Regions from separate parts of the Sodalis sp. RH24 genome, predicted to be linked through region 2. Evidence: predicted binding sites of a transcription regulator. Region 2 holds the regulator's gene; each other region holds the start of a gene.

Region 1 (3,209 bases), 570 kb from region 2:
TTTTCAATCAGCCCGTTAAGATTGTCGCGCAGTTGCTGCGTGAAGGCGGTGTCATGGATGATCAGGTTGGCCTCCAGGTTCAGCGCCAGGCTGAGCGGGTCAAGATTACTGGACCCGACGGTGGCCCAGCTATCGTCCATGACGGCCACTTTGCCGTGCAGCGGACGGCGGCAATATTCATAGATTTTCACCCCTTCCGGCACCAGATAATTGTATAACATGCGCGCGCCGACCGTCACGATCGGCATATCCGGCTCGCCCTGGACAATCAGCACCATGCGCACGCCGCGCCGGGCGGCGTTGCGCATCTCCTTCAAAAGGCGGTAGCCGGGGAAAAAATAGGCATTGGCGATGATGACCTCGCGTTTTGCGCCGCGCAGCATATCGATATAGTGGCGCTCTATATCGGTATCGTGTTCATCGTTATCCCGATAGACAAACAGCGCCTGGGCCTCGCCGGGCTGGCGGTTATGGGCCGGCAGCCTGGAGCGCCGGCGCAGCCAGCTGCGATGGTGGTCTTCCTTATACAAGGCCTGTAGGGTAAAGCGATGGATATCCTCCACCACCGGCCCCTCCACCTCCACCGCATAGTCCTGCTTGGCCTCCGGGCCGTAGTCGCTCAGGTGCTCGGCGGAAAAATTAATGCCGCCGATAAAGGCGATAACGCCGTCCACCACCACGATTTTACGATGCAGGCGGCGGAACAGATTGGTGCGCATGCCCATAAACGCCGGGCGGGGATCGTAATAACGGAAATGCACTCCCGCGGCGGTGAGGGCGCCGACGTAGCTGTCGGACAGATCCGCCGAGCCGTAACCGTCGACCATGATTTCCACCCGCACCCCGCGCCTGGCGGCGGCAATCAGGTTTTCCTGCAGCGCCTTGCCGACTTTATCCTCGAACAGGATAAAAGTCTCCAGCAGCACCTCTTTCCTGGCCTGGCCGATGCGCTCGTACAGGGCCGGGAAAAACGCTTCGCCGTTTTCCAGCAGCTTGATGCGATTGCCGTCGCGCCACTCCATATTCATATTCATAAATGGATCTCCACGGCGAGGGGAGCATGGTCGGATAAATGCGACCAGGGTTGGTTGGCCAGGGAGGTCGGCTCGCTGATGCGGGCGTTCCTGACATAAATACGGTCCAGGCGCAGCAGGGGAAAGCGGGCGGGGAAAGTACGGGCCGGTCGGCCGCGCGCCTGGGTAAAGACCTCCACCAGGCCGGCTTCGCGCCGCAAAAGCGTATTGGCGCGCTGGCGCCAGTCGTTGAAATCACCGGCCACCACCAGCGGCGCATCCGCCGGCAGCGTGGCAATATGCCTGCTCATGCGCAGCATCTGCTCGCGGCGATGCGCTTCCTTCAGCCCCAGGTGCACGCAAATCATATGCAGCTCCAGCTCACGGCCAGGCACCTGCAGCACGCAGTGCAGCATGCCGCGCTTCTCCGTGCCGTCGATGGACACGTCCAGATTGCTTTGGCGGGTGATGGGGAAACGGGAAAGCAGCGCATTGCCGTGATCGCCGTCGGGATAGACCGCGTTGCGCCCGTAGGCGAAATCGGCCCACATGGTGTCGGCCAGAAATTCGTACTGCGGCACCACCGGCCAGTTATCGAAGCGTTGCGAATGCTTTTCGTGCGTGCCCAGGACTTCCTGGAGGAACACGATATCGGGCGCCACGGTACGCACCGCTTCGCGCAGTTCCGGCAGGATAAAACGCCGGTTAAAGGCGGCAAAGCCCTTATGGGTATTGATGGTCAGCACCTTAAAGGAAAATCCCTGCTCCACTTGCGGCATGCCCGGTACATCCTTATTTTGATGATAATCCGTTCGCAGCATGATCTCGAACCCCTGCAAAATTAAGCGGCAAAAACCCACTCCCCGATATAGCGCGGGTAGAATAGGTGAGAAGTCATTATTAGTTAATGTGCTTACTATCTTAGCTGCTGCCGGACAACCTCGCCAAGTTTGACCGCGGCGGTTATCTCCGGGTGTCATAAAAATGACATCCGGGTTACGTAGACTTACATAATAATAAATTCAGACATACCCTTCTTCTCGTCCGGCAACAGGAGCCTTCTTTATGCCGCATCCGCACCAACCCGTACTTTCCCTCGTCCTGACCCTCGCCCTGGCGGGCGGCAACGGCCTGCTGGCGCGCAGCGTATCGGCCGCCGGCGCGGACAGCCTGCGCGCGGCGCAGGGGGATATTACCCAGCCCGGCGGCGCACGCCGCCTGCAGGCCGATCAGACCGAGGCGCTGAAGGCGGCGCTGAACAACCAGCAGGCAAAAAACGTCATCCTGTTGATTGGCGATGGCATGGGGGACTCGGAAATCACCGCCGCGCGCAACTACGCGCTGGGCGCGGGCAACGCGTTCCCCGGGATCGACGCGCTGCCGCTGACCGGTCAATACACCCATTACGCGCTGGACAAGACCACCCATAAACCCGGCTACGTCACCGACTCGGCGGCGTCGGCCACCGCGTGGTCCACCGGGGTGAAAACCTATAACGGCGCGCTGGGCGTCGATGTGTTCGGCAAGGATCATATGACCATCCTGGAACTGGCCAAGGCGGCCGGTAAAGCCACCGGCAACGTGTCCACCGCTGAACTGGAGGACGCCACCCCGGCGGCGCTGGTGGCCCACGTCAGCTCCCGCAAATGCTACGGCCCGGAAGTGACCAGTAAAGATTGCCCCACCCAGGCGCTGGAAAACCAGGGGCGCGGCTCCATTGCCGAACAGCTGCTGGCGGCCCGCGCCGACGTGACGCTGGGCGGCGGCGCCAAAACCTTTGGCGAAACCGCCAAGGCCGGGGAGTGGCAGGGTAAAACCCTGCGGGAACAAGCCGTGGCGCGCGGCTATCAGTTGGTGAGCGACCTGGATGGCCTGAACGGCGTAGCCCTGGCCAACCAGGACAAACCCTTGCTGGGCCTGTTTGCCGAGGGCAATATGCCGGTGCGCTGGCAGGGCCCGAAAGCCGTCTATCACGGCAATATTGATAAGCCGCCGGTTACCTGTAGCGATAATCCCAAACGCGGCGCCGGGGTGCCTACCCTGGCGGCCATGACGCAAAAAGCCATCGATCTGCTGAAAACCCATCCCAACGGCTTTTTCCTGCAGGTTGAAGGCGCATCCATTGATAAACAGGACCATGCCGCCAACCCGTGCGGCCAGTTCGGCGAGACGGTGGACCTGGATGAAGCGGTGCAA
Region 2 (3,209 bases):
CTGGGTCTCCGGGATCAAAACCGGGGAAATGTCCGCCACGCCCCCGGCGTCGAAACTGACTATATTGATCTGCTTGGGCTGCCCGGTCTCATCAAAACTCAAGGCGATGGGCGAACCGCAATAGCGGATATGCTGCTGTCCGCCCACGCACTGCGGGCGGTGGATATGGCCGAGGGCGATATAATCCGCCGGAGGAAACAGCTGGGCGGGAAACGCGTCCAGGCTGCCGATATAAATATCGCGTACCGAATCGGTGGTGGCGGCGCCCACCGTGGTCAGGTGTCCGGTGGCGATAATCGGCAGCCGGCCGGGCAACCGGGCGCGCAGGGCCAGCGCCCGGTCATATAGCGCCTGGTAATGTGCGGCGATGGCGTCCATCAGCGCCCGCTGTTTATCATCCCCCGATTCTCCGGCGCGGCTGGTCAGCACATCCCGCGGGCGTAAAAAGGGGATGGCGCACAGTATCGCCCCCGGCTTTCCACTACGATCGTTAAGTACAAAAACCGGTTGCCCGCCGCTGTCTTCGCGGTCGCCGTCGGCGTTGTCGTCATCGTCCCGGGCGCCGAACCCGCCGCCGGCGATAACCCGGGTATGCATGCAGGCCAGCAGCGCCCGGGATTCGTTCAATGTCGCCACCGCGTCATGATTGCCCGCCAGTATGATCAGCTGGCAACCGGTCGGCTGCAACGCCACCACGAAACGGTTGAACAGTTCGCGGGCATAGCTGGGCGGGGTGCCGGTATCAAAGATATCGCCGGCCACGATCACCGCGTCGATATCCCGCTCTGCCACCTGCGCCACCAGCCATTGCAGGAAGGCGCGATGCTCCCGGGCGCGGTTTTTGGTGAAAAACGACTGACCCAGGTGCCAGTCAGAAGTGTGAATGATCCGCATGACGCTCCAGCCAGAGTGCAAAAGTCAGGGCGAGAGTATAAACCTTACCCCGGGCGATGCCGACGTAAAGCTGTTAATTTGGCAACCCGGGACGAAAAAAAACCGCCATCCGCTATGCTTCTGGCACGATGGGCTGATTTTAATAAATCTGTCATAAAAGTGACGCATAATGCCCGGGCACGTTAACCGCAGAGATTAATGGCAGGAAAAAATGGCAAAACGCATATTAGTCGTGGAAGACGAAGCGCCGATTCGTGAAATGGTGTGCTTCGTACTTGAACAGAATGGCTTCCAGCCCATCGAAGCCGAAGACTACGGCACGGCGGTCAGCCGTATGGCGGAGCCTTATCCGGATCTGGTATTGCTCGACTGGATGTTGCCAGGCGGTTCGGGAATACAATTTATCAAACATATGAAACGCGAGGTATTGACCCGCGATATTCCGGTCATGATGCTGACCGCGCGCGGCGAGGAGGAAGACCGGGTGCGGGGGCTGGAAGTGGGCGCCGATGATTATATCACCAAACCGTTCTCGCCCAAGGAGCTGCTGGCCAGGATCAAGGCGGTGATGCGCCGTATTTCGCCGATGGCGGTGGAAGATAAGATTGAACTGCAGGGCCTAAGCCTGGATCCGTCGTCGCACCGGGTAACCTCCAACGAACTGGCCCTGGAGATGGGACCGACCGAATTTAAACTGCTGCACTTTTTCATGACCCATCCCGAGCGGGTATATAGCCGGGAACAGTTGTTAAATCATGTCTGGGGCACTAATGTGTATGTTGAGGACCGGACGGTTGATGTGCATATTCGCCGCCTGCGCAAAGCGCTGGAAACCGGCGGTCACGATCGGATGGTGCAGACGGTCCGCGGCACCGGCTATCGTTTTTCCGCGCGCTATTAGCGCGGTATAAGGGGAGCTCTGCCGGTGCTGGAACGTTTATCCTGGCGTAAGATTTTGCTGGAACTGGGGCTGTTTTGCCTGCCGGCCCTGCTGTTGTCGCTTTTTGTCGGCCACCTGGCCTGGCTGTTGGTGGCGGCGCTGCTGGCCGCGCTGGTGCGCAACTATTATTACCAACTGCGGCTGTCCCGCTGGTTATGGGTCGATCTCCGGCATACGCCGCCGGAAGGGCGGGGAAGCTGGGAACCGCTGTTCTATGGCCTGCATCAGATGCAGTTGCGCCACCGGCGGCGGCGGCGTGAACTGGCGACATTGTTCAAACGCTTTCGCAGCGGCGCGGAAACCTTGCCTGATGCGCTGGTGATGTTGACCGACGACGGCCATATTTTCTGGTGCAACGGCCTGGCGCAGCAGCTGCTCGGGTTTCGCTGGCCGGAAGACAACGGCCAGCATATCCTTAACCTGCTGCGCTATCCTGAATTCAACAGCTATATCCAGGGCCAGTCGTTCGAGCGCCCCTTGACCCTGCTGCTCAATAAGCAACGTTACGTTGAATTCCGCGTGATGCCCTATACCGACGACCAGCTGTTAATGGTGGCCCGCGACGTGACCCAGATGCGCCAGCTGGAAGGCGCCAGGCGCAACTTTTTCGCCAATGCCAGCCATGAACTGCGTACGCCGCTGACGGTGTTGCAGGGATATCTGGAAATGATGAACGACCAGGATATGGATGAAGCCATGCGCGCCAAGGCCATCCACACCATGCAGGATCAGACGCAGCGCATGGAGCGTCTGGTCAAGCAGTTGCTGGTGTTATCCCGTATCGAGGCCGCGCCGCAGGGCGAGGTCAATGAACGCGTCGATATTCCGGCCATTCTCAAGCGCCTGCAGCAAAGCGCCGGGGCGCTCAGCCAGGAACGGCATGAGATCGTGTTCCGGGTTAATGAACAGTTGCTGGTGCGCGGCAATGAGGATCAGCTGCGCAGCGCGATGTCGAACCTGATATACAATGCGGTCATCCATACGCCGCCGGGCACCCGCATCGAGGTGTGCTGGCAGCGTACCGCTGAGGGCGCGCAGTTTCAGGTCAGCGATAACGGGCCGGGCATCGCCCCGGAGCATTTACCGCGCCTGACCGAGCGTTTTTACCGGGTTGACAAAGCCCGTTCGCGCCAGACCGGCGGCAGCGGCCTTGGGCTTGCCATCGTTAAGCACGCGCTCGGCAATCATGACGCCCATCTTGATGTTATCAGCGAGCCGGGCGCGGGTACCCGCTTCTTTTTTACCTTGCCCAACCGGTTGATTGTCCTCCCCGTCCTGGCCGAAAATAACCCCACTTCTCCTTCACGTGTCAAATCCCGATGATAAAAGCTGTAAAAACCCTGGGCTGGCTGCTCTGCCTGCTGTTGACCCTGCC
Region 3 (3,209 bases), 2.3 Mb from region 2:
CTCTTGCCGGCGCGGCATCTCGATATACTGTTTACCCCGCTGGTGGCCTTTGATGCCCGGGGCCAGCGCCTGGGCATGGGCGGCGGCTTTTACGATCGCACCCTGCGGCACTGGCGGCGCGGCGCCGGCTTCTACCCCATCGGGCTGGCCCACGATTGCCAGCAGGTGGACGCCATACCGGCGGAGCCCTGGGATATCCCGTTGCCGGAAATTGTTACCCCGTCGCGGCACTGGCGCTGGTAAACCGCCGGGGACGGATGGCAGCCCTTGGCCCGGTGGTGTACCCGGCATGCACGGTAAGCTGGCGGTACCCATAAAAAAACCCCGGCTCGCTAAGCCGGGGCTGGGGTCGACCACGTCAGGCGCGCAGCTATCAGTACAGCAGGCGGGCGCGGATAGTGCCGGGTATCGCCTTCAGCAGCTGTAGGGCGGTATTTTCGGTATCGGTTTCCACATCAATGACCACATAACCGATTTCGGGCGTGGTTTGCAGATACTGGGCGGCGATATTGATGCTTTGCTCGGCAAAAATCTGGTTGATGCGGGTCAGGATCCCGGGACGGTTTTCATGGATATGCAGTAAACGGCTGACGTTATCACCATGTTCCGGCAGCGAGACTTCCGGGAAATTGACCGCCGACAGGGTCGAGCCGTTATCGGAGTATTTGGCCAGTTTGCCCGCCACTTCCACGCCGATATTTTCCTGCGCTTCCTCGGTGGATCCGCCGATATGCGGCGTCAGGATCACATTATCGAATTCACACAGCGGCGAGTTGAACGGATCGCTGTTGGTGGCGGGCTCTTCGGGGAACACGTCCACGGCGGCGCCGGCGATATGTTTACTGGCCAGGGCGTCGCACAGGGCCGGGATATCCACCACCGTACCGCGCGAGGCGTTGATAAACAGCGACCCCGGCTTCATATGGCCGAATTCTTCCTTGCCCATCATATTGCGGGTGGACTGGGTATCCGGCACATGCAGGGAGACCACGTCGCACATACCCAGCAGCTCAGGCAGCGAATCCACCTGGCGCGCGTTGCCCAGGGACAGTTTGCTCTCGATATCGTAATAGAACACCTGCATCCCCAGGCCTTCCGCCAGGATACTCAGCTGGGTGCCGATATGGCCGTAACCGATGATGCCCAGTTTCTTGCCGCGCGCTTCATAGCTGCCGCTCGCCTGCTTGTTCCACTGGCCGCGGTGCGCTTTGGCGTTGGCCTCCGGGACGCCGCGTATCATCAGCAGCATTTCGCCGAGCACCAATTCCGCCACGGAGCGGGTATTGGAAAAAGGCGCATTGAATACCGGCACGCCTTTTTTCAGCGCGGCTTTCAGATCGACCTGATTGGTGCCGATACAAAAGCAGCCGACGGCAACGAGTTTTTCCGCCGCGGCAAAGATGTCTTCCGTCAGGTGGGTACGGGATCGGATGCCGATAAAGTGCGCGTCGCGCACGGAGGCTTTCAGTGCCGCGGAATCCAGCGCGCCCTTATGGTATTCAATATTGGTATAACCGGCGCGTTTCAGGTTATCCACCGCGCTGGGGTGAACACCTTCGACCAACAGAAACTTAATCTTATCTTTTTCCAGCGATACTTTTGCCATTTCCCGACCCTTTTTGAGACTTCAGATGCGACTGCAACACACAGCACCCGGACAAAATAACAAAAATTACCGTGGCGGCAACAGGGCCGTTTATCCTTAAGACAGCATAAGACGCAGCCATAAGCGATTGCTATGGATAAATCCTCTGGTCTGGTGGAGAAGCGTCATATATATAGCAGGCCGATGGCATAAATGTGACATTTATCACTGAATTTCGCCTGCGGCGATAAAAGATGCTATGTAAACAAAATTAACATCCACCGCCGCCGGCGTGGAAAGCCGGCGGCGGCGGCGGGCGGCGGTAAAACCGGCCTGTTACTCGATAACCTGAACGCCCCCGGCGGTGCCGATCAGCGCCACATCCGCGCCGCGCCGGGCAAACAGGCCCACGGTCACCACGCCGGGCAGGCTGTTGATTTTGTCTTCCAGGGCCACCGCGTCCAGGATGCGCAGGTTGCGCACGTCCAGGATAATATTGCCGTTATCGGTTACCACGCCCTGGCGGTACTCCGGCAATCCGCCCAGTTTCACCAGCTCGCGCGCCACATAGGCGCGCGCCATCGGGATCACTTCCACCGGCAGGGGAAAATTGCCAAGGACGTCCACCCGTTTGGATCCATCGACGATACAGATAAATTTACGCGCGACCGCCGCGATGATTTTTTCGCGCGTCAGGGCCGCCCCGCCGCCTTTGATCATCTGCATCTGGCCGTTGATTTCATCGGCGCCGTCGACATAGATGTCCAGCACGTCGACGCTGTTGAGATCCAGCAGCGGGATACCGAGGCTCTTCAGCTTGGCCGAGGAGGCGTCCGAACTGGAGACCGCCCCTTCGATTTGATTCCTGATGCTGCCCAGGGCATCGATAAAATGCGCGGCGGTGGACCCGGTGCCGACGCCGACGATCGTGCCCGGTTTCACATACTTCAATGCCGACCAGCCCACCGCCTTTTTCAGTTCATCCTGCGTCATAAATAATTAAGCCCTTGGCTACGGAAAGTGGGCGGTATTATAAAACAATATCATCGCCGATGGCGTGAATTCCGCCACAACCCGCCGCATCCCGGATGCCCGCGCCTGACATGGCTAAAATTTTGCGTCCGCAACCGGGTCAATCTATGGCATAGTGAAAACCGGTGACCAAAAAGTACCTATTGATGCACAGAGATATCGACGCAGGGGATAAAGAATGAAACGCCCGGACTATCGGACGCTGCAGGCGCTTGACGCCGTGATACGGGAACGGGGTTTTGAACGCGCCGCGCAAAAATTATGTATCACCCAATCCGCGGTATCGCAGCGCATAAAACAACTGGAAAACCTGTTCGGCCAGCCGCTGCTGGTGCGTACCATTCCCCCACGGCCCACCGAACAAGGGCAAAAGCTGCTGGCCTTGCTGCATCAGGTGGAATTGCTGGAGGACGAATGGCTGGGCACCGATAACGGCAGCGACACGCCGCTGCTGCTGTCGCTGGCGGTGAATGCCGACAGCCTGGCGACCTGGCTGCTGCCGGCGCTGAAACCGGTGCTGACCGATTCGCCTATCCGCCTTAATTTACAGGTGGAAGATGAAACGCGTACCCAGGAAAGGCTAAGGCGCGGC
Region 4 (3,209 bases), 1.6 Mb from region 2:
GTGCAGCGCGCAGGCACCATGTCCGGGGGCGAGCAGCAGATGCTGGCCATTGGGCGGGCGTTGATGAGCCAGCCGCGATTGCTGCTGCTGGATGAGCCTTCGCTGGGACTGGCGCCGATTATTATCCAGCAGATATTCGATACCATCGAGCAGTTGCGTCAGGAGGGGATGACCATTTTCCTGGTGGAGCAGAATGCGAACCAGGCGCTGAAACTGGCTGACCGCGGCTATGTGTTGGAAAACGGCCATGTGGTGCTGGAGGATAGCGGCGAGGCGTTGCTGGCGAACGAGGCGGTGCGCAGCGCTTATCTGGGCGGGTGAGGTTATGTTGCCGCGGCGAGGGTTTGGCTGATGCTTGCGGGGAGGTTTATGTTGCCGCGGCGAGGGTTTGGCCTGATGCTTGCGGGGAGATTTATGTTACCGCGGTGAGGGTTTGGCTGACGCTTGCGGGGAGGTTTATGTTGCCGCGGCGAGGGTTTGGCTGATGCTTGCGGGTGAGGTTTATGTTGCCGCGGCGAGGGCTTGGCTGATGCTTGCGGGGAGGTTTATGTTGCCGCGGCTGGGGTTTCGCTGACACTTGCGGGTGAGGTTTATGTTGCCGCGGCGAGGGCTTCGCTTGCCATGCGTTCGGCTATTTTATGTCGTGCCGGGTGCCGGCAAGCGACAAGGAGGCCGTACCGCGACGGCCTCCTTGACCTCCGCGCGTCCGGCAGATCGTGCGCCGCTGCGCGGTGCCCGGCATCACCCATCCCGGCTTGTGGACCGCCCGGCATGCGCTCCCGGCGCAGCCCGGGCTTTCGCCGCTCCCGGCGGCTCATCCAGCCGTGACGTGCGCCGCCGGCGCACTCTATGCCGGCACCACGTCAACACCATCGCCTGCCAGCAAAACAGCGTTTTGGGGTCCTTAGCGGTATGCGCTTACCGGGAAAGGTCTCAGTATTCCTTTTGCGCTAATGTTTACAGCCTGATGGCTAATGGCTAATGGCTAATGCTTAATGTTAAAACTCAAAACTCAAAACTCAAAACTCAAAACTCAAAACTCAAAACTCAAAACTCAAAACTCAAAACTCAAAACTGAATGATGAATGCCTTACTGCATGACTGCATGACTGCATGACTGTATGCCTGATGTTCGCTGTGCCAACGGTTTGCCATACGTGTTGCATTCCATAACAGTCAATCCTATGCCGACGCCAGCCCCCATCCAAAACAACAGCGCCGCAATCGCTTCATAATATGCCGTGCGAACAGCGACATAGGGACCGGCATAAAGCGCGCTGACGGCGCCTGTGACCCCGGCATGAGCCGCCGGGAGCGGCGAAAGGCCCGGTTGCGCCGGGAGCGCTAACCGGGCCGGTGCATCACGGGGGCATGGGCGGCGGAAGGCATCGCGCAGCGACGCGCGATCTGCCGGGCGCGCGGAGGTCAAGGAGGCCGTCGCGGTACGGCCTCTTTGTCGCTTGCCGGCACCCGGCATTCCATATAACCGCCGAACGCACGGCAAGCGAAACCTTCGCCGCGGCAACATAAACCTCCCCGCAAGCGTCAGCGAAACCTTCGCCGCGGCAACATAAACCTCCCCGCCGCCAGCCGCCAGCAGATTAATTTTGATGCGGCCCGCCTGTAAGCTCAAAGCGCAGTGGGCCTGCCGCGCCGGGGTGCGCTCCGGTGAACTGAGACTGCCCCTTCGCCCCCATCGGCAGGCTTTCCTGCTGGGAATTAAGGGCGTTAAGCCGACTCGCCGGTTAATTCCGACACCGTCAGGCCCGCCTGGCGACGCGCTGGGCGGAGAATTCGCCGCGCGCTGTCACCCCGCTGTCATAAGGGTGTTATTTTTCTGTCATTTCAGCATGTCATGTTACAGGCCGATGAACTTTTCCGGCATTCAGGAGCATGGCATGTTGAAGCACTCAATTCGTATCGCCGCCTTAAGCGTGGCGTTGACGCTGGCCGTGAGCACCAGCGCCCAGGCAGTGACCGAAATTCCTTTCTGGCATTCAATGGATAGCGTGCTGGGCACCGAGGTGGATTCCCTGGCCGCGCGCTTTAACCAGACGCATCCTGATTATCATGTCGTGCCGGTGTACAAGGGGAATTACGAGCAGGGTCTGACGGCGGGCATCGCGGCATTCCGTACCGGCACCGCGCCGGCGATTTTGCAGGTGTATGAAGTCGGCACCGCCACCATGATGGCCAGCAAGGCCTATAAGCCGGTGTACCAGGTGTTTGAACAGGCCGGCATCAAGAATGACGAGTCGGCGTTTGTGCCCACCGTTTCCGGCTACTACAGCGACAGTAAGACCGGGCATCTGCTGTCCCAACCCTTCAACAGCTCGACCCCGGTATTGTATTACAACAAGGACGCCTTTAAAAAAGCCGGACTGGATCCGGAACATGCCCCGCAAACCTGGCAGGAACTGGCCGCGGCGGCCGCTAAACTGCGCGCCAGCGGTATGGCATGCGGTTATGCCAGCGGCTGGCAGGGTTGGATCCAAATCGAGAACTTCAGCGCCTGGCATGGCCTGCCGGTGGCGACCAAGGATAACGGCTTTGCCGGCAACGACGCGGAGCTGATTTTTAATAAGCCCGAGCAGGTGAAGCATATCCAATTGCTGTCGGACATGAACAAGAAAGGGGATTTCAGCTATTTCGGTCGTAAGGACGAGTCCACCGAGAAGTTTTACAACGGCTCATGCGGCATGACCACCGCCTCGTCAGGCTCCCTGGCCGCGATTCGCCAGTATGCCAAGTTTAATTACGGCGTGGGTATGATGCCGTATGACGCCGACGTGAAGAACGCGCCGCAAAACGCTATTATCGGCGGCGCCAGCCTGTGGGTGATGAGCGGTAAGGATGACGCGACCTATAAAGGGGTGGCGGAGTTCCTGCAGTTCCTTGCCCAGCCTGATATCGCCGCCGAGTGGCATCAGAAAACCGGTTACCTGCCCATCACCACCGCCGCGTATGAGCTGACCCGATCCCAGGGTTTTTATGACAAAAACCCCGGCGCCGATATCGCCACCCGCCAGATGCTGAATAAACCGCCGTTGCCGTTCACCAAAGGCATGCGGTTGGGCAATATGCAGCAAATCCGCACCGTGGTGGACGAAGAGCTGGAACGCGTCTGGACCGGCAAGGCCACGCCTCAGGAGGCCCTGGACAGCGCGGTTAAACGCGGCAACCAGTTGCTGCGCCGGTTTGAACAATCG

Evidence for each region. The regulator PhoB, encoded in region 2, activates phosphate uptake and scavenging genes when phosphate is short. The targets are predictions, from matches to a motif close to CTGTCATAAAACTGNCNNAT.
Region 1: the regulator PhoB is predicted to act here: its motif matches at 1,987-2,006, upstream of phoA (alkaline phosphatase).
Region 3: the regulator PhoB is predicted to act here: its motif matches at 1,790-1,809, upstream of serA (phosphoglycerate dehydrogenase).
Region 4: the regulator PhoB is predicted to act here: its motif matches at 1,805-1,824, upstream of ugpB (sn-glycerol-3-phosphate ABC transporter substrate-binding protein UgpB).

What each region holds. Positions count from the first base shown of each region.
Region 1 covers NZ_CP178729.1:2,784,394-2,787,602, forward strand. The annotation lists gene clsB (cardiolipin synthase ClsB) at 1-1,028, opposite strand, end outside; gene ACL2XG_RS12795 (endonuclease/exonuclease/phosphatase family protein) at 1,031-1,792, opposite strand; gene phoA (alkaline phosphatase) at 2,079-3,209, shown strand, end outside.
Region 2 covers NZ_CP178729.1:2,215,189-2,218,397, reverse strand. The annotation lists gene sbcD (exonuclease subunit SbcD) at 1-894, opposite strand, end outside; gene phoB (phosphate response regulator transcription factor PhoB) at 1,106-1,795, shown strand; gene phoR (phosphate regulon sensor histidine kinase PhoR) at 1,820-3,157, shown strand; gene ACL2XG_RS10200 (PstS family phosphate ABC transporter substrate-binding protein) at 3,154-3,209, shown strand, end outside.
Region 3 covers NZ_CP178729.1:4,494,215-4,497,423, reverse strand. The annotation lists gene ACL2XG_RS20420 (5-formyltetrahydrofolate cyclo-ligase) at 1-243, shown strand, start outside; gene serA (phosphoglycerate dehydrogenase) at 374-1,606, opposite strand; gene rpiA (ribose-5-phosphate isomerase RpiA) at 1,922-2,578, opposite strand; gene ACL2XG_RS20405 (LysR family transcriptional regulator ArgP) at 2,796-3,209, shown strand, end outside.
Region 4 covers NZ_CP178729.1:3,846,342-3,849,550, forward strand. The annotation lists gene livF (high-affinity branched-chain amino acid ABC transporter ATP-binding protein LivF) at 1-321, shown strand, start outside; gene ugpB (sn-glycerol-3-phosphate ABC transporter substrate-binding protein UgpB) at 1,899-3,209, shown strand, end outside.